DNA from 3 places in the Streptomyces sp. NPDC104367 genome. Region 1 is predicted to be linked to each of the others. Evidence: riboswitches for the same ligand, from Rfam matches in the RefSeq annotation. Region 1 holds a riboswitch; each other region holds the start of a gene.

Evidence for each region. A riboswitch is a leader RNA that binds a small molecule or an ion and turns the genes downstream of it on or off. The one in region 1 is predicted to bind S-adenosylmethionine.
Region 2: linked by a shared signal. The riboswitch ahead of ACZ619_RS00890 (amino acid ABC transporter permease) and the one ahead of ACZ619_RS13650 (putative leader peptide) in region 1 are both predicted to bind S-adenosylmethionine.
Region 3: linked by a shared signal. The riboswitch ahead of ACZ619_RS04910 (aminotransferase class V-fold PLP-dependent enzyme) and the one ahead of ACZ619_RS13650 (putative leader peptide) in region 1 are both predicted to bind S-adenosylmethionine.

Annotation. Positions count from the first base shown of each region.
Region 1 is NZ_JBVJND010000007.1:327,479-333,127, forward strand. Features, by position in the region: gene ACZ619_RS13640 (ABC transporter permease) at 1-861, opposite strand, end outside; gene ACZ619_RS13645 (ABC transporter substrate-binding protein) at 865-2,484, opposite strand; gene ACZ619_RS13650 (putative leader peptide) at 2,715-2,831, opposite strand; SAM riboswitch class IV at 2,866-2,979, opposite strand; gene ACZ619_RS13655 (MFS transporter) at 3,385-4,746, shown strand; gene thiM (hydroxyethylthiazole kinase) at 5,111-5,649, shown strand, end outside.
Region 2 is NZ_JBVJND010000001.1:201,210-206,858, forward strand. Features, by position in the region: gene ACZ619_RS00875 (GNAT family N-acetyltransferase) at 1-479, opposite strand, end outside; gene ACZ619_RS00880 (transporter substrate-binding domain-containing protein) at 527-1,549, opposite strand; gene ACZ619_RS00885 (amino acid ABC transporter ATP-binding protein) at 1,614-2,402, opposite strand; gene ACZ619_RS00890 (amino acid ABC transporter permease) at 2,399-3,382, opposite strand; SAM riboswitch class IV at 3,771-3,881, opposite strand; gene ACZ619_RS00895 (glutathione S-transferase C-terminal domain-containing protein) at 3,901-4,821, opposite strand; gene ACZ619_RS00900 (putative leader peptide) at 4,890-5,018, opposite strand; gene ACZ619_RS00905 (hypothetical protein) at 5,180-5,437, shown strand; gene ACZ619_RS00910 (hypothetical protein) at 5,575-5,649, shown strand, end outside.
Region 3 is NZ_JBVJND010000002.1:453,978-459,626, forward strand. Features, by position in the region: gene ACZ619_RS04900 (rhomboid family intramembrane serine protease) at 1-658, shown strand, start outside; gene ACZ619_RS04905 (Lrp/AsnC family transcriptional regulator) at 655-936, shown strand; gene ACZ619_RS04910 (aminotransferase class V-fold PLP-dependent enzyme) at 1,100-2,461, opposite strand; SAM riboswitch class IV at 2,624-2,740, opposite strand; gene trpD (anthranilate phosphoribosyltransferase) at 2,847-3,911, opposite strand; gene qcrB (cytochrome bc1 complex cytochrome b subunit) at 4,044-5,649, opposite strand, start outside.

The sequences.
Region 1 (5,649 bases):
CGCCCCGAACACCACCACCCCCTGGACCAGCGGGATGTCCTGGACCGTGACCGCCGCCGCGGTCACCCGGCCCAGGCCGTCACGGGAGAACACCGTCTCGACCACCACCGAACCGGCGATCAGCTGCCCCACCAGCAGGCCGACGACCGTCAGCGCGGGCAGCGACGCGTTGCGCAGCGCGTGCCGCAGATGCACCCGCCACCGCCCCGCGCCCTTGGCACGCGCGGTCTCCACATACGCCTGGTCCAGCGCGGTGAGCAGGCTCTTGGCCAGCACCTGCGCGATCTGCGCGCCGGTCGGCACCGCCAGTGTCAGGGCCGGCAGCACCAGGCCGCGCAGCCCGTCGTTGCCGAACGCCGGGAACCAGCGCAGCCGGAACGAGAACGCCTCGACGAGCAGCAGCCCCACCCAGAACGTCGGCACCGACACCCCCAGCGGCGGCAGCGACAGCAGCAACTGCCGCAGCCACCGCCACGAGGTGTACGTCGCCGCCACCGCGAGGCCGCCGCCGAGGACCACCGCCAGCAGCAGCGCGGCCCCGGTCAGCTGGAGGGTCTGCGGCAGTGCGTCGGCGAGCGTGGAGGTCACCGGGCGGCCCGTGGAGACCGCGTCGCCGAAGTCCCCGCGCAGCGCCCGGCCCAGGTAGTCGGCGTACTGCGCCGGTACGGACTTGTCGAAGCCGTACTCGTGGCGCAGTCTGGCGAGCTGGGCCGGATCGACCTGCCCCGAGTCCATCCCGGCCCCCGCCATCGCGGAGACCGGGTCACCGGGCAGGAGGTCGAGCACCAGGAACGACACCGTGTACGCAGCCCACAGCACCCCGACCGCCTGCGCCAGCCGTTTGATCACATAGCGGCGCACGCGCTAGCCGATCCAGGTGTCGTGCAGCTGGATGCGGCTGCCCGAGTCGAAGTCGAGGTCGTGCACCTTGCCGGACACGCCCAGCTGGGTCTGAAGCTCCACCACGGGCACGTAGTACGCGTTGCTCACCAGGAGCCGCTGCGCCTCGGCCACCAGCCGGGCACGCTTGCCGGTGTCGGCGGTCGCGGCCTGCTCGGTCAGCGCCGTGTCCAGCGAACTGGCGGGCAGGTGGTAGAAGTTGCTCAGCCGGCTGGAGAACGAGCTGCGCAGGATGTCCGGGTCGGCGCGGGTCACGTTGCCCCACACCACGTCGAAGTCACCGGACTGGAGCGTCGTGGCGAACTGGGTGACCGGGAGCTGCTTGAGCACCACGCCGACACCGACGGCCTTCAGCTGCTGCTGGACCAGCTCCAGCGCGGGCTGGTTGGTGGCCGAGTTGGGGAACCAGGTGATGGTCAGGCTCAGCTTCTTACCGTTCTTCGCACGGATGCCGTCGCCACCTGTCTTCCAACCGGCCTCGTCCAGAAGCGACTTGGCCTTGGCCGTGTCGGTGGACAGATCGGTGGAGAGGTCCGTGTAGTCCGGCGTGGTGTGCGCCAGGACGCTGGTCGCGGGCCGGGTGCCGGTCGGGAAGACGGTGTCGGCGATCTGCTTGCGGTCGACCGCGACCCGGATCGCCTGCCGCACCTTCGTGTCCTTCAGCAGGGTGGAGGCGTTGTTGAGGCCGAGCCCGAACACCACACCGGGGTTGGCCCGGCTCCGGAGGGCCACCTGGCCGCCCTTGAGCGCCGCCTCGTTGGCCCTGCCGACGCTGCTGATCGCGTCCACCTGCCCGGACTGCAGGCTGCCGGCCCGCACTCCCGCCTCCGGCACGACCTTGAACACCAGCTTGTCCAGATAGGCCTCGCCCTTCTTGGACCAGCGCGAGGAGCCCCAGTCGTACCCGGTCCGCCTGGTCAGGGTGATCGACTGGTTCTGCACATAGCCCTTCAGCACGAACGGCCCGGACCCGACCACGCCGTCGCTGCACTTCTGCTGCGGGGACCGCTTCACGCTCGCCGACGACTCGATGCCCAGCGAGTGCGTCGAAGTGGCTTGCAGGAACTGGGCGTTGGGCTCCTTGAAAGTGACCTTGACGGTGAGCGGGTCGACCACGGTGGTGCTCTTCACCCCGCTGAGATAGCCCTGGGCGAGGGTCCCGAGGGCGCCGAGGTCCGGCACCGCGTCGAAGTTGTCCTTGACCACCTGCGCCGTCAGCTTCGAGCCGTCGCTGAAGGTGACGCCCGACCGCAGCCGGAAGGTGAACGCCGTCGCGTCGGCGCTGACCGTCCAGCTCTTGGCGAGCCACGGCACGATCTTGCCGGTCTTCGGGTCCTGGTCGGTCAGCGAGTCCACGGTCTGCCGTACCGAGTAGATCGTGTCGTTGCTGCCGACCTGCTGCGGATCCACGCAGCCGGAGTCGGAGCTCACCGCGAAGGTCAGGGTGCCGCCGGACTTCGCCCGGCCGTCCGTGCCGCCGGAGCCGTCGCCGCCGGACCCGCACGCGGTCAGCAGGACACTGGTGGTCAGGAGCGCGGCCAGGGGCGCCCAACGGGGGGTTCTGAGAACCGGGAGTGCTGTCACGGAGGGGTTTCTCCTACTCGTGGCACCCGGCAGCGGATGCCGGGCTTCGGGGCGCGGGGCACGGCCGTGCGGTGCAGGGGCGTGCGGCCCCGGCCGGGATGACACCGGCCGGGGAGGGCGCTGTGCAGACGGGGTCAGGCGGACGTCACCGGGGACCGGTGACGAGGGGGACGGCGGCGCGAAAGGTGCCGCGGCCGGTGACGGAGGTCAGGCGGCGGCGGGCGGGCCGGTCAGACCTGACAGAGGCAGCTGGTCGAGCGCTTGAGATCGATGTGGCGCCGGCGCGACAGCCGGGAGTACGCCGTGGCGTCGGCGGGGGAGGAGGCCGGGTCGTCGCTGTGCCGCATGCCGGTCCTCCCTGTCTCCGGCCCCGGTCACGGGGCCACGCGCTTGCGGGAGTCGTCGGTGATCCCGCCGGGCTTTCACCTGGAGCACCCCACCGCGTGGGAGGGTTGCCGGTCAGCGAGCCAGGGCTTGACGCTGACGCTCAATGCCGTCGGCGATCGTACGGATCGGATTTGTCGTACGTCAATGCCGTGACCGCAGGCCCCTGTCCGGGAAGCCGGAGCCGTCTCACGTGCCGGGACACATGGTGGACGCGCCTGGTGCCGTGTGCTTTGATCCGGCCATGGAGACCCCAGGTCAGGCACGCGGCGTGCCGCTCGACCCGTTCTGGGCGGGTCGCCGCGCCGATCAGTTCGACGAGACCTGTCGCTGACCACTCGCTCCCCTCGGCGCTCTCCCGGCCCGGATCCCGCCGTGCCCGCGCACCGGCCCGCCCCCTTCACGGCCCGCCACCGGCGTCGGCCCCGCCCTCCGCGCAGGCCTGCTCTCCGTGTCGGCGCGCCCTGCCGCGCGCCCCGTGAGCCGTCCCTCCCGCACCCCGTCGAAATGAGAGGCATGGCCGTCAACAGCACTGCTCCGAGCGGGGTGTTCGCCTCGCTGCGGGTCCGTGACTACCGCGTCTACTGGAGCACAGGCCTGGTGTCCAACATCGGCAGCGCCATGCAGGGTGTCGCCCTGGACTGGTTCGTCCTGACACTCACGCACAGCGGGACCGCGCTCGGCTGGGTCGCCGGGCTCCAGTTCGCCCCCGTGCTGCTGTTCGGCCTGTGGGGCGGTGTCGTCGCCGACCGCCACGACCGCCGGACCCTGCTGCTGTGGACCCAGGCGCTGTACGCGGCGCAGGCACTGCTCCTGACGGTCATCGTGTTCTCCGGCCATGCCGCGCTCTGGCTGCTGTACGTGCTGTCCTTCGCGCTGGGCTGCGTGTTCACGGTGGAGAACCCGGCACGGCTGTCCTTCGTCACCGAGCTGGTCGGCCGGCCCCTGATCCCGAAGGCCGCGGGCCTCAACATCCTGTCCCTCAACGCCGCCCGCCTGATCGGTCCGGCGGTCGCCGGTGTGCTGATCGGGGCGATCGGAACCGGCTGGGTCTTCGCCCTCAACGCGGTCTCCTTCACCGTCGTCCTCGCGGGTCTGCTGTCGATCCGGCCAGGGACGCGGGAGCCGCGCCCTGCCACCCGGCCGCCGTGGACGGGCGCGGGCGCGGAGGGGCTGCGCTATGTGGCGGCCCGGCCCGAACTCGTCGGCGTGCTCACCGTCTTCGGCCTGGCCGCCACCTTCGCGGTCAACTTCCCCACCACCCTGACCCTGTTCGCCGGGCGCGTCTTCGACGTCGGGTCCCGGGGACTCGGGCTGATGAACACGGCACTGGCCGTCGGCACCGTCGCCGGTACGGTCGCCGCGACGCGCGGTGTCTCGCCCCGGGTACGCACGGTCGTCGCCGGGGCGCTGCTCTTCGGCGGCTTCCAGGCCCTTGCGGCGGTCATGCCCACCTACCCCGCCTTCCTCGCGCTGCTGCTGCCCGTCGGCTTCACGCTGATGACGTTGAACACGGCGGTGAGCGCCTTCGTCCAGTCGGAGGTGAGCGACGCCATGCGGGGCCGGGTGATGGCCGTCTACACGGTGATCTCCATGGGCGGCAGCCCGGTCGGCGCACCCGTCATCGGCTGGGTCTCCCAGCACGCGGGGGTGCGCTGGGGCCTGGCCGCGGGCGCCGCGGTCGCGGTGCTGGCCGCGCTCGGCGTCGCGGCATGGCTGGCGCGCACGACACGCTCCGCGCCGTCCCCGGCCCCGTCCGCACCGTGCCGTTCCGGGCTCCCCGCGCCCGGTACGGCGACGGTCCGGGCGCCGTCCCTCGACCGCATGCCGTCGGGCGAACCGTCCACCGGGGGACCCTCCACAGCCTCCCAGGACTGACCGGCACACCCTGACAGCCGGGCCCACCGGACCGCCCGGTCCGCGATCCGGTCCGCGAGCCGGCCCCGAGGCGCGCCCGCGGTGTTGTCGTGCCGCCAGCCGCCAGCCGCCAGCCGCCAGCCGCCAGCCGCCAGCCGCCAGCCGCCAGCCGCCAGCCGCCAGCCGCCAGCCGCCAGCCGCCGGGCCCGCCGCCCACACGTGACGCACGGGCCCGCGGAACGCCCGCCCCACTGCCCGCGACCGCGAACATTGCGGCTCCGTGAAATGACGGCCCGCGGGTGGCCGAGTCGCTCCCTCCGCTGCATACAGTTGCATGCAGTCGGCCTCCGCCGACCCAATCCAAGAGCCACGGAGACAGCGCGCCATGGAAGAACTCACCTGGGAGAGCCCCGCGATCGCCGACGGCATCGCCGCCGTCCGGTCCGCCTCGCCGTTCGTCTACGGACTGACCAACTACGTCGCCGCCAACCTGAGCGCGAACGTGCTCCTGGCCGTCGGCGCCGGACCGGCGATCGGCGCCGCGGCCGACTTCCCCACCGTCTTCCCGGCCGGCGCCGGCGGGGTGTGGATCAACACCGCCGCGCTGATCAGCAACCCCGCCGAGCCCCTCGTCGACGCGGCACGCACCGCGCACACGGCCGGCACCCCCTGGGTACTGGACCCGGTCGCGGCCGGCGCGGGCGCCACCCGCTACGACGCGTTCGTGACCGCCCTGCTGGAGCACCGGCCCACGGTGATCCGCGGCAACGCCAGCGAACTCGTCGCGCTCGGCGGCGGCGACAGCACCGGCAAGGGCGTCGAGACCACCCTCTCCTCCACGGACGCGATAGGCGCCGTCGAGGAACTCGCCCGTCGGACCGGTGCCGTGGTCGCGGTCAGCGGCCCCACGGACTACCTGACCGA
Region 2 (5,649 bases), on a different contig from region 1:
GCCATGGCGACCAGCCGCCCCCGGTGCCGGATGCCCAGGTAGTCGCCCATCTCGACGGTCCGGGTGCGGAACGGGCCGGGTGCGGTGCGGGCGACGAGGTCGAGGATCTCGGGTACGTCGTCCGGTCCGAGCCGTACCGCCTCGGGGTCGGGTTCGGCCCGCAGGCCCGTGTCCACGAACTGGACGCCCGTCCCGCCGCCGGCCACCTCCCAACCGGGCGGCGCCTGTTCGACGGGCTTGATCCGTACGGTCGCCCCGGGTCCGACGAGCGTGTGCAGGTCGGCCCAGGCGCCGGGGTCTCGGGGGTCGGCGAGCGCCGCGTAGGCGTAGACGTCGTCGGGGTAGCGGGCGGCCCGGCCGAACCGCTCGGCGAGGTGGGCGTGCGGGCCGGTGAGGGCGGACCAGACGGCGTTGTCGAGGGGTGCGGTGTCGGGGGTGAGGGGGGCTCCGCCTCCGCGGATGTCGGTCTGGACGGTCACGGAGGCGCAGTCCTTTCTGGGCCGGCGGACGTGTTCTCGACGGGGAGTCAGGAGTTGTCGAGGGGCAGGCCGGGCGGGTTGACCTCGGACTTGGTGACGGCCTCGTCGGAGAGGTTGTAGGCCTTGAGCCACTTCGCGTACTGCCCGTGCTCGATCAGGTAGTTGATGGCGTCCGCGAGCGGCTTGGCGAGGCCGCTGTCCTTCTTGGCGGTGGCCGCGATCAGGCCCTGGAGGCCGGCGCCGGCGCCGGAGTAGGTGCCCGCGGTGCGGGTGGCGTTGGGCTTCCCCGCGGTCTGCCGGTTGTGGTACGCGAAGCCGGGGTTGGGCCCGAAGGAGGCGTCGATCTTGCCGCTGTCCAGCGCCAGGAAGGTGCTGGTGCTGTCCTGGAAGTACTTGACGGTGAGCTTCTTGCCCTCCTTGGCGAGCTTCGACTGCCACTCCAGGAGGATCTTCTCCTGGTTGGTGCCGGACCCGACGGCGACCGTCTTGCCGGCGAGGTTCTCGTAGTCGCCGTCGAAGTTCCAGGTGCTCTTCTTCGGCACGAGGAAGGCCAGGTTGTCCTCGCGGTAGGAGGCGAACTCGTACTTCTTCTTGCGCTCCTCGGTGATGGTGACGTTGGAGAAGGCGGCGTCGACCTTGCCGCTGTCGATGCCGACGAACATGTTCTCCCAGGTGAAGTTCTTGACCTCGGGTTCGAGCCCGAGGACCGCGGCGACCAGACGGGCGAGGTCGGGCTCGGTGCCGGTGAGGGTCTTCTGGTCGCTGCCCACGTAGGCCAGCGGCGGGAGCCCGGCGGGCAGGGCGCCCTCGCCGATGACGAGCTTGCCGCTCTTCCTCACGGAAGCCGGCAGCTCGGCGCTGATGGACTTGACCTCGGAGACCTTGATGGCCGTCCGGGTGGCGGCACCGTTGGAGACCTGTCCGACGACGACCTCGCCGGTCTTGGCGTCGGCGGTGGTGGCCGCGTCGCTGTCGCCCCCGCAGGCGGCGAGCCCGGTGGCGAGGGAGGCGACGGCGGTGGCCGCGGTGATGCCTCTGATCAGGCTGCGTCGGGTGATGTGGGTAGACATGGCCGTTCCTTGTCGCTGCGGGTGATGAGGGCGGTGGCGTGGGGGAGGTCTGGGGTACGGCGGGTCAGAGGACCTTGCTGAGGAAGTCCCTGGTCCGCTCGTGCTGCGGCTTGTCGAGGACCTCGGAGGGCGGACCCTGTTCGACGATCTTCCCGCCGTCGATGAAGACGACCCGGTCGGCGATCTCGCGGGCGAAGCCGATCTCGTGGGTGACGATGACGAGCGTGGTGCCGCTGGTGGCCAGGTCCTTGATGACGGAGAGGACCTCCCCGACGAGTTCGGGGTCCAGCGCGGAGGTCGGCTCGTCGAAGAGGATGACGCCGGGGCGCAGGGCGAGGGCGCGGGCGATGGCGACGCGCTGCTGCTGCCCGCCGGACAGCTGCCGCGGGTAGGCTCCGACGCGTTCACCGAGGCCGACGCGTTCGAGGAGGTCCTTGGCCAGCTGCTGGGCCTCGGGCTTGGTGAGCTTTCCGGTGGCGACCGGGGCGGCGGCCACGTTGTCGAGGACCGTCAGGTGCGGGAAGAGGTTGAAGTTCTGGAAGACGAAGCCGATCCGGCCGCGCTGGGCCAGGATGGCGCGCTCGCTCAGCTCCTTCAGCCGCTCGCCCTGCCGCTTCACGCCGATCGGTTCGTCGTTGACGCTGACGTAGCCGATCTCCGGCTTCTCCAGGTGGTTGATGACCCTGAGAAGGGTGGACTTGCCGGAACCGGAGGGGCCGAGGATGACGGTGACCTCGCCGGGACGGACCGTCAGGTCGACGCCGTCGAGGACGCGGTGGGCGCCGTACCACTTGTGGACGTCGTGGATCTCCAGGCCGGCGGGGGCCGTGTCCAGGGTGTCGGTGGTGCTCATACGGCGGCCTCCCGGCGGATGCGTGCGCGCAGGTCGGCGAGGCCGCCCCGCAGTTTCTGCAAGGGGGTCGGCGGCAGGGCGCGGGTGGCGCCCCGGGCGTAGTACCGCTCGACGTAGAACTGGATCACGGAGACGACGCTGGTGAGGATCAGGTACCAGACCGTCACCACCAGGAGCAGCGGCACGATGTCGCCGGGGTAGGTCGAGCCCATGCTCTGCGCGGAACCGAAGAGGTCGAGCAGCGAGACGTAGAAGACCAGCGAGGTGCTCTTGATCAGGCCGATGAGCTGGTTGACGTAGTTCGGGGTGATGGAGCGCAGCGCCTGCGGGAAGACGATCCTGCGGAACTGGTAGCCCTTGGGCAGGCCGAGGGCGGCCGCCGCCTCGTGCTGGCCCTGGTCCACGGAGAGGATGCCGCCGCGGACCACCTCGGCGGCGTAGGCCGCCTCGTTGAGGCTGAGGCCGACGACCGCGATGGCCATGTCGGTGGCGAGCTTGGACTCGTCGAAGGAGAAGAAGGCCGGTCCGAAGGGGACGCCGATGCTCAACGTCCTGTACAGGGCACTGAAGTTGTAGAGGAAGAGCAGTACCACGATGAGCGGGACGGAGCGCAGCGCCCAGACGTAGGTCCAGCTGACCGCGCGCAGCACCGGGCTCCTGGACAGCCGGGCCAGGGCCAGCAGGATGCCGCCGAGCAGTCCCAGGACCGCGCTGTAGGCGGTGACTTCGAGGGTGATGACCAGTCCGTCGAGGATGGCCGGGCGCAGGAACCAGTACGCCCAGCGGTCCCACTGGTAGAACGGGTTGGTCACCAGTCCGTGCGCGAACTGGGCGACCAGGACCAGGACGACGGCGGTGGCGATCCACCGCCCCGGCCTGCGCAGCGGCTGAACTCGCTGTGCGGTCAGCAACTTTGACGGTTCATCAGCCGTGCTCGGCGCCTCGGGGGCGGCGATGGTGGCGCCTGGGGGTTCACTCATGACGGACTCCGGCGATGTCGGAAACCCGCCTCCCACGGGCGGACGGCCGCGGCCGGGCCGTGTTCGGGCACGGCGCGGCACGGGGCGCGGGGACGCGCGGGACGCGGGGACTGGGCGGACGAGGTCACACCGGGCGGGCGGTGTGCGGCGGGGAGAGGTGCTGCTGGGTGCGGGCCGGGAGGCCGGAAGGACCGGTCAGACCCGACAGCGGGCACAGCCCGGTGCGGTACACGCGCTACACAGTGCGCTGTTGACGCGGAGCAGGTCGACGGCGCGGTCGACGACGAGCGGGCTCGCATACGGCTGTACGCAGCCCTGGGAGCGGCGCTGGGCCGTCCTGGGAGCTGCGTACATGTCCGTCACCCGTCACTGTTGTTCAGGCCCGTGGGCCTCGCGCTTACCGAAACGTCATCCGGTCGGGTCGTCACCTGGGGCACCCCACCGCGATCGGAGGGTTGCCGGTCAGCAAGCCAGGGCTTGAACGCTGACGCTCTTGACCGTTCTTGTCCGCAAGTAACTCAGTTGCCCGAAGGAATGTCAACGCCTGTCCAGTTGGCGGAACGGTTCTGACCGCTCTCACCTGCGGGACCGTCGGCGGCGTGTCCCACCCAGTCCAGGATCTGGACGGCGGCGCCGGCTGCCTCCAGCCCCTGGCAACGGGCGTGGTGGCGGCGGGCGATGCCGTCGAGGTCGAGATGGGCGCCGAAGGCCGGGTGCGCGGCCAGCCGCCGGGCGTAGGCCCACAGCACCGGGTGGTCGGCGATGCGGTGCACGGCCGAGGCGTCCAGGTGGTTGCGGTGCACGGTGTCCAGCTGCACCAGGGTGACCCACAACTCCACGTCCGCAGCCGTCAGTCGACCGCCGACCAGGAACTCCACATCGGCCAGCCGGCGCTCCAGGACGGCCAGGGTGGCGAGCAGCGTCTCCAGCGCCTCCGGGTCGCCGCCCTCGCTGCCGGCGCGCTGCGCGGCCCGCTCGATGCCCTCGGCGCAGAGCTGTTCGACGGCCTCGATCTCGGACTCGGTGCCGCACGGGTAGAGCCGGGTGACCCCGTCGCCGAAGTAGCGGTCGAGGTCGCGCAGGATGTCCGGGCCGTGGGTGCTGACGATGCGTCCGGACCAGGCGTCGCTGAACACCGGGGCCAGGGCCGGTCCCGTGTAGTGGTGGGCGCTCGCCTCGTACAGCGGACGCAGGGCCGAGTGGCTGCCGTCGGGGCGGTCCGGGACGGCGGGCAGGAAGGTGACCGGACAACAGTCGTCGAGGGCCAGCAGGCTGTGGCCGACGGCGATGCGCAGGCCGGCGGGGCAGGCGGTGGACAGGTGGAGGCGGTAGCGGCGCGGCACGGCGTAGTGGCCGCTGCGCGCGTCCCGGCCGATGCGGCCCCGGAAGCCGGGGGTGGTCCGGACGGACGGGAGGGCGGCGAGCGGAGTGATGGACATGTGTCTCCCCGGGTGCGGGCGCGCGGACGTACGCGCGGCGGAAGCGTTCGTCGGTGGGCGGCGGGAGGTCAACGTCTGCGGCCGATGGCGCTGCACACGCGCTGCAGGTCGATGTGCAGACGGGAGGTGAGCAGCAGGGCGGGGTACGGCGTACGGCTCTCCCGGCACTGACTGCCGACCGTCCGCAGGCGACCCATCTTTCCCTACCTTTTCACTAGGATTCCCATCCGGAGTGTCGATCGCCCACCGCCCCACGTCAAGAGGGCGTCCATCCCTGGGACACCGGCCCTCCGACTTGCCGCCGCGCGGACGGGGAGGTCCGCTGGAAGGACGGGGTCAGCGACGGGAGCCGGACGGGATGAGCGAGCCTGCGGGGGCCGGGGCGGTGCCGGGGGCCGTGCCCGAGACGTTCGTGTTCACCTGCCGGGACTGCGGCGAGGCGTGGCGGGCCACCTTCCAGGCGGTCTTCTTCACCGACCCGGTCGCCGACCCGGAGCTCCAGAGCACCCTGGAGTACGTCGACGAGGCCGGCCGCGCGGTGCGCTCGCCGCTCACGGACGCGGTCTGCCCGCGCTGCGGCGGCCGGCACGTGCGGATCACGGCACCGGAGCGGTGAGCCCAGCGCCGACGCTGGGCGCCGACAGCGGGACCCGACGCCGGGACGGTCACCCGAACGGCCCGCGCGGGCTGGTCGGCGCAGGTGGCGGATGGTGGCGTGGAGGGACGTACCGCGTTCCCGAGGAGGAAGTCGCGATGACCCGTCCGTCCCGACCCGTGCGTGTTCTCACCCCGGCCCTGACGGCGGGGATCCTGCTCGCCACGGCGGCC
Region 3 (5,649 bases), on a different contig from region 1:
CGTGTGCTGCCTGATCTTCGTGCTCGGCCCGTCGTCCGGCTTCACCCCGTCCTACGGCACCGGGGAGGCACTGGCGGCGGCCCAGCGGGCGTACTTCCGGCGCTGGGGGGTGGTCCCCGGCGACCTGTTCGGCGGCCCGGCGCGGGAGGTGCTGACCCCGGCCACGGCGCTGTTCATCCACGGCAGCTGGGTGCACCTGCTCGGCAACATGCTCTTCCTCTTCGTCTTCGGGGCGATGACCGAGGAGCGGATGGGCCGTGCCGAGTTCACCCTCTTCTACCTCGGCTGCGGCTGTCTCGCGCTGCTCGGCTACGCGGCCGCCAACGCCACGTCCCAGCAGTCGCTGGTAGGGGCGTCCGGGGCGATCTCGGCGGTCCTCGGAGCGTTCCTCTACCTGTTCCCCAGCGCCCGCGTGACCAGTCTTCTCCCGTTCCTCTTCTTCCTGCCCCTGCGCTTCCCGGCCTGGGTGGTGCTCCCCTTCTGGGCGGCCCTGCAGTGGCTGGCCCTGGACGGGGCCCCGGCCGGCCCCGGCGTGGCCTACCTCGCCCACCTGGTCGGATTCGGGCTGGGCTTCGGCTACGCGTGGGTGCGCTACGGCCGTGGCACTAAAGTGAGAGCCACTCCAGCTCCAGCCCCCGAGGGAGAGAACCAGCCGTGATCACCGCGATCGTCCTCATCAAGACCAGCGTGGACCGGATCCCCGAGATCGCGGAACGGATCGCCGCGCTGGAGAGCGTCAGCGAGGTCTTCTCCGTCACCGGCACGTACGACCTGATCGCCATGGTCCGCGTCCGCAGGCACGAGGACCTGGCCGAGGTCATCCCCGGCTCCATCAGCAAGATCCCGGGCGTGGAGGCGACGGACACGCACGTCGCGTTCCGCACGTACTCCCAGCACGACCTGGAGGCGGCCTTCGCGATCGGCCTGGACAACTAGCCCGGTACTTTCCGGGCGTCCGACCGCGACGCGCCCCGTCAGGGGCGCGGGGAACTGCGCGACCAGCCCCCACCGGCCCGCAGCCGGGCACGAAGCACCGCGATCCCCTGGGTGTCCGTCGTGGCCGGCCGCGCAGTTGCCCGCGCCCCTGACGGGGCGCTGATCACACCGCCGGGACGCAGCGGCCTTCCTCCGTACGGTACGACCACTTGGCGCCGTCGGTCACCAGTTCCCGGACCGCCGTCACGAAGCGCTCCACATGCTCGTCCGGCGTACCGGCGCCGAAGCTCACCCGGATGGCGTTGAGGGACTTCTCGCCCGGCGCCGCCTCCGGCGCCCCGCACTCGCCCTGGGTCTGCGGGTCGGAGCCGAGCAGCGTCCTGACCAGCGGGTGGGCGCAGAAGAGGCCGTCGCGGACGCCGATGCCGTACTCCGCGGAGAGGGCCGCGGCGAAGTGCGAGCTGTTCCAGCCGTCCACCACGAAGCTGATCACGCCGACGCGGGGGGCGTCGTCGCCGAAGAGGGAGAGGACCCGGACCTCCGGGACCTCGGCCAGCCCCGCCCGCACCTTGTCGATGAGGTGCCGCTCACGGGCGACCAGCGTGTCGAAACCGGCCTCGGTGAGCGCCTTGCAGGCGGAGGCGATGGAGTAGGCGCCGATCACGTTGGGCGACCCGGCCTCGTGCCGCGCGGCGCTCTCGTGCCACTCCACGGCCACTCCCCCGTCCTCGCGCCTGGCGACCTTGCGGCTGGCGCCGCCGCCCGCGAGGTACGGCTCGGCCGCCTGGAGCCAGTCGGCGCGGCCGGCCAGGACACCGGCGCCGAAGGGGGCGTAGAGCTTGTGGCCGGAGAAGGCGACCCAGTCGACGTCGAGGTCGCGGACGGAGACCGGGTGGTGCGGAGCCAGCTGGGCCGCGTCCAGGACGATCCGGGCGCCGTGCGCGTGCGCGGCGGCGGCCAGCTCGCGCACCGGCCACAGCTCGCCGGTGACGTTGGAGGCGCCGGTGACGCAGACCAGGGCCGGGCCGTGGGGGTCACGGTCGGCCAGCGCGCGCTCCAGGGTCGCCACGGCCTGCCGCGGGGTGCGCGGGGCGTTGAGGTAGGTGACCCGGGCGTCCTGCCAGGGCAGCAGGGAGGCGTGGTGCTCGGTCTCGAAGACGAAGACCTGGCAGTCGGCGGGGAGGGCGCGGGCCAGGAGGTTCAGGGAATCGGTCGTCGAGCGGGTGAAGATCAGCTGGTCGTCGGGGCGGCAGTCCAGGAACTCGGTGACGGTCCGGCGGGCGTTCTCGAAGAGGTCCGTGGAGAGCTGGGAGAGGTAGCCGGCGCCGCGGTGGACGCTGCCGTAGTAGGGCGCGTAGGCCGCGACGTCGTCCCAGACCCGCTGGAGCGCGGGGGCGCTGGCCGCGTAGTCGAGGGCCGCGTAGGCGACCTCGCCGCCGGTGACGAGCGGGACGGTGACATCCCGGCCCAGAACGGGCAGCGGGGCACAGACGGACCGGGCGGAGGCAGCGGTGGAGACGGACATGGCGAAGCTCCTGTGAGGGTGAGCGGAACCGCCGCGCCGGACGGTACGTCGACGGCGCGGGGAAAGTGAAAGGGGTACGCGGAGGCGGGGCTCTACGCCCTATCGCATTCGCTTGCTCACAGAAGGCTCCCTCGTACGACCAGGACCCCTGGTGTTTCGAGGGGTCCGCGCTTGCCGCAGACCTCGCTGCCTACGGCCTGGTCTTCACCCGGGGCACCCCGCCACGGACGGAGGGTTGCCGGACAGTCGGCCGGGGCCTCATGACTGTCACTCATGACCTGAAAAGAAAAGTAGGTGAAGTGATCGCCGATGCGCAACTTCTGTCCGGATGACGGGACGAGGGCAGGTCCCGCGGAGTCCGGCGGGGCCGGACTCCGCGACGCCCCTACTTGTTCGTCGCCGCCGCCCAGCGCTCCAGCGCGCGCTTGGCCGCCCCGGAGTCGATGGACTCGGCCGCCTTGTCCATGCCCGCCCGCAGCTGCTCGGCGAGCGTGCCCGGGCCCGGCTCCAGGGCCGCCAGGGCCGCCGCCGAGTTCAGCAGCACCGCGTCCCGCACCGGGCCCCGCTCGCCGTCCAGGAGGCGCCGGGCGACCTCCGCGTTGTACGACGGGTCGCCGCCGCGCAGCGCCTCCAGGGGAACCGGCTCGATGCCGACCTCGCGCGGGTCGAAGGTCTCCTCCGTGACCTTGCCGTCGCGCACGATCCAGACGTGGGACGTGCCGGTCGTCGTCAGCTCGTCGAGGCCGTCGTCGCCGCGGAAGACCAGGGAGGAGTGGCCGCGCTCGGCGAAGACGCCCGCGACCACCGGGGCCATCCGGGGGTCCGCCACGCCGACCGCCTGGGCGCGCACCCGCGCCGGGTTGGTCAGCGGGCCGAGGATGTTGAACACCGTGCGGATGCCCAACTGGCCGCGCGCGGCGCCCGCGTGACGCAGCGCCGGGTGGAACTTGACGGCGAAGCAGAAGGTGATCCCGGCCTCCTCGGCGACCTCGGCGACCCGCCGCGGGGTCAGGTCGAGGTTGACGCCGAGCTTCTCCAGGACGTCCGAGGCGCCGGACGCGGAGGAGGCCGCGCGGTTGCCGTGCTTGACGACCTTCGCTCCGGTGCCGGCCACCACCAGCGCCGACATGGTCGAGATGTTCACCGTCTTCGCGCCGTCGCCGCCGGTGCCGACGATGTCGACGGTGCGGCCCGGCACCTCGATGACGTTCGCGTGCTCGTACATCGTGCGGACGAGCCCGTTGATCTCCTCGACCGTCTCGCCCTTGGCCCTGAGGGCGACGACGAAACCGGCGATCTGGGCGTCGGTGGCCTGGCCGCGCATGATCTGGTCCATCGCCCAGGCCGTCGCGTCGGCGCTCTGGTCCTGGCCGTACAGCAGCGCGTTCAGTACCCCGGGCCAGGAAAGGCCCGCCGCGGTGTCGCCTCCAGCGGGGGTCACAGCGCTCATAAGGCCGCTCCTGATCGTCGTACGGGGATGATGGTGTACGACCCCCACCTTATCCAGCCCCGGGCATGGCGAAGGGCCCCCGTCCGTACACCGGACGGGGGCCCTTCGACCGTGGCGTGGCGACGCCGTGGATCAGTGGTGGCCGTGGCCGCTCGTGATCTCCTTGTACTCCTCGACAGTCGGCTTCGGGATCTGGTTGTCCTCGCCGTAGTAGGCACCGCTCAGCTTCGCGCGGAGCTTCTCGGGCCCCTTGACCTTGCGCTCGACACCGTTCTCGTCGACCGCCGCACCGACCTGGGCCGGCTCGTACTGGTGGTGAGCCGTGAGGGTGTGCAGCTGCTCCTGCGAGAGCGGCTCGTGGATCTCGATGAACTCACCGTGCGGCAGGCGCTTGATGATGCCGGTCTCGCGACCGTGCAGCACCTTGTCCTTGTCCCGGCGCTGGAGGCCGAGGCAGATGCGCTTGGTGACGATGAACGCGATCACCGGTCCGGCGAAGAAGAAGATCCGGACGAACCAGGTCACGTCGTTGATCGACAGGTGGAAGTGGGTGGCGAAGAGGTCGTTGCCACCACCGACCAGGCCGATCATGTACACGGTCACCCAGGCGACACCGAAGGCGGTGCGGGTCGGGGCGTTGCGCGGGCGGTCCAGGATGTGGTGCTCGCTCTTGTCACCGGTGACCCAGGACTCGATGAACGGGTAGACCGCGATGACCGCGAGGACCAGACCGAACAGGACCAGCGGGATGAAGACGCCCAGGACCAGGGTGTGGCCCCAGAAGTTGATCTCCCAGCCCGGCATGTAGCGGATCAGACCCTCGGCGAAGCCCATGTACCAGTCGGGCTGGGCGCCGGTGGACACCTGGTCCGGACGGTAGGGGCCGATGGCCCAGACCGGGTTGATCTGGGTGGTCGCGGCGATGACCGCGATGACACCGAAGACCAGGAAGAAGAAGCCTCCGGCCTTGGCCATGTAGACCGGCAGCAGCGGCATGCCGACGACGTTCTTCTCGGACTTTCCGGGACCCGCGAACTGCGTGTGCTTGTGGTAGAAGACCAGGATCAGGTGGCCCACCATCAGGCCGAGCATGATGCCCGGCAGCAGCAGGATGTGGATCGAGTAGAACCGGGCCACGAAGTCGTGGCCGGGGAACTCGCCGCCGAAGAGGAAGAACGAGATGTACGTGCCGACGATCGGCATGGACAGGATCGCGCCCTCGGTGAAGCGCACACCGGTGCCGGAGAGCAGGTCGTCCGGGAGCGAGTAACCGGTGAAACCGGTGAACATGCCGAGGACGAACAGCAGGAAGCCGAACAGCCAGTTGATCTCACGCGGCTTGCGGAACGCGCCGGTGAAGAACACGCGCATCATGTGCACGAACATGCCGGCGAGGAAGATCAGCGCGGCCCAGTGGTGGATCTGCCGGATGAGCAGGCCACCGCGCACGTCGAAGGAGATGTGCAGGGTCGAGTTGAACGCCTCGGACATCAGCTGGCCCTGGAGCGGGACGTAGCTGCCGTGGTACTCCACCTCGTTCATCGACGGGTGGAAGAACAGCGTCAGGTACACACCCGTCAGGATGATGATGATGAAGCTGTACATGCACACTTCGCCGAGCATGAACGACCAGTGGTCGGGGAAGATCTTGCGCATGTTGGACTTGGCCAGGGAGTAGATCCCGAGCCGTCCGTCGGCCCAGTCGGCTACGCGCTCGCCGGCCGGTGCCTTCCCGCGT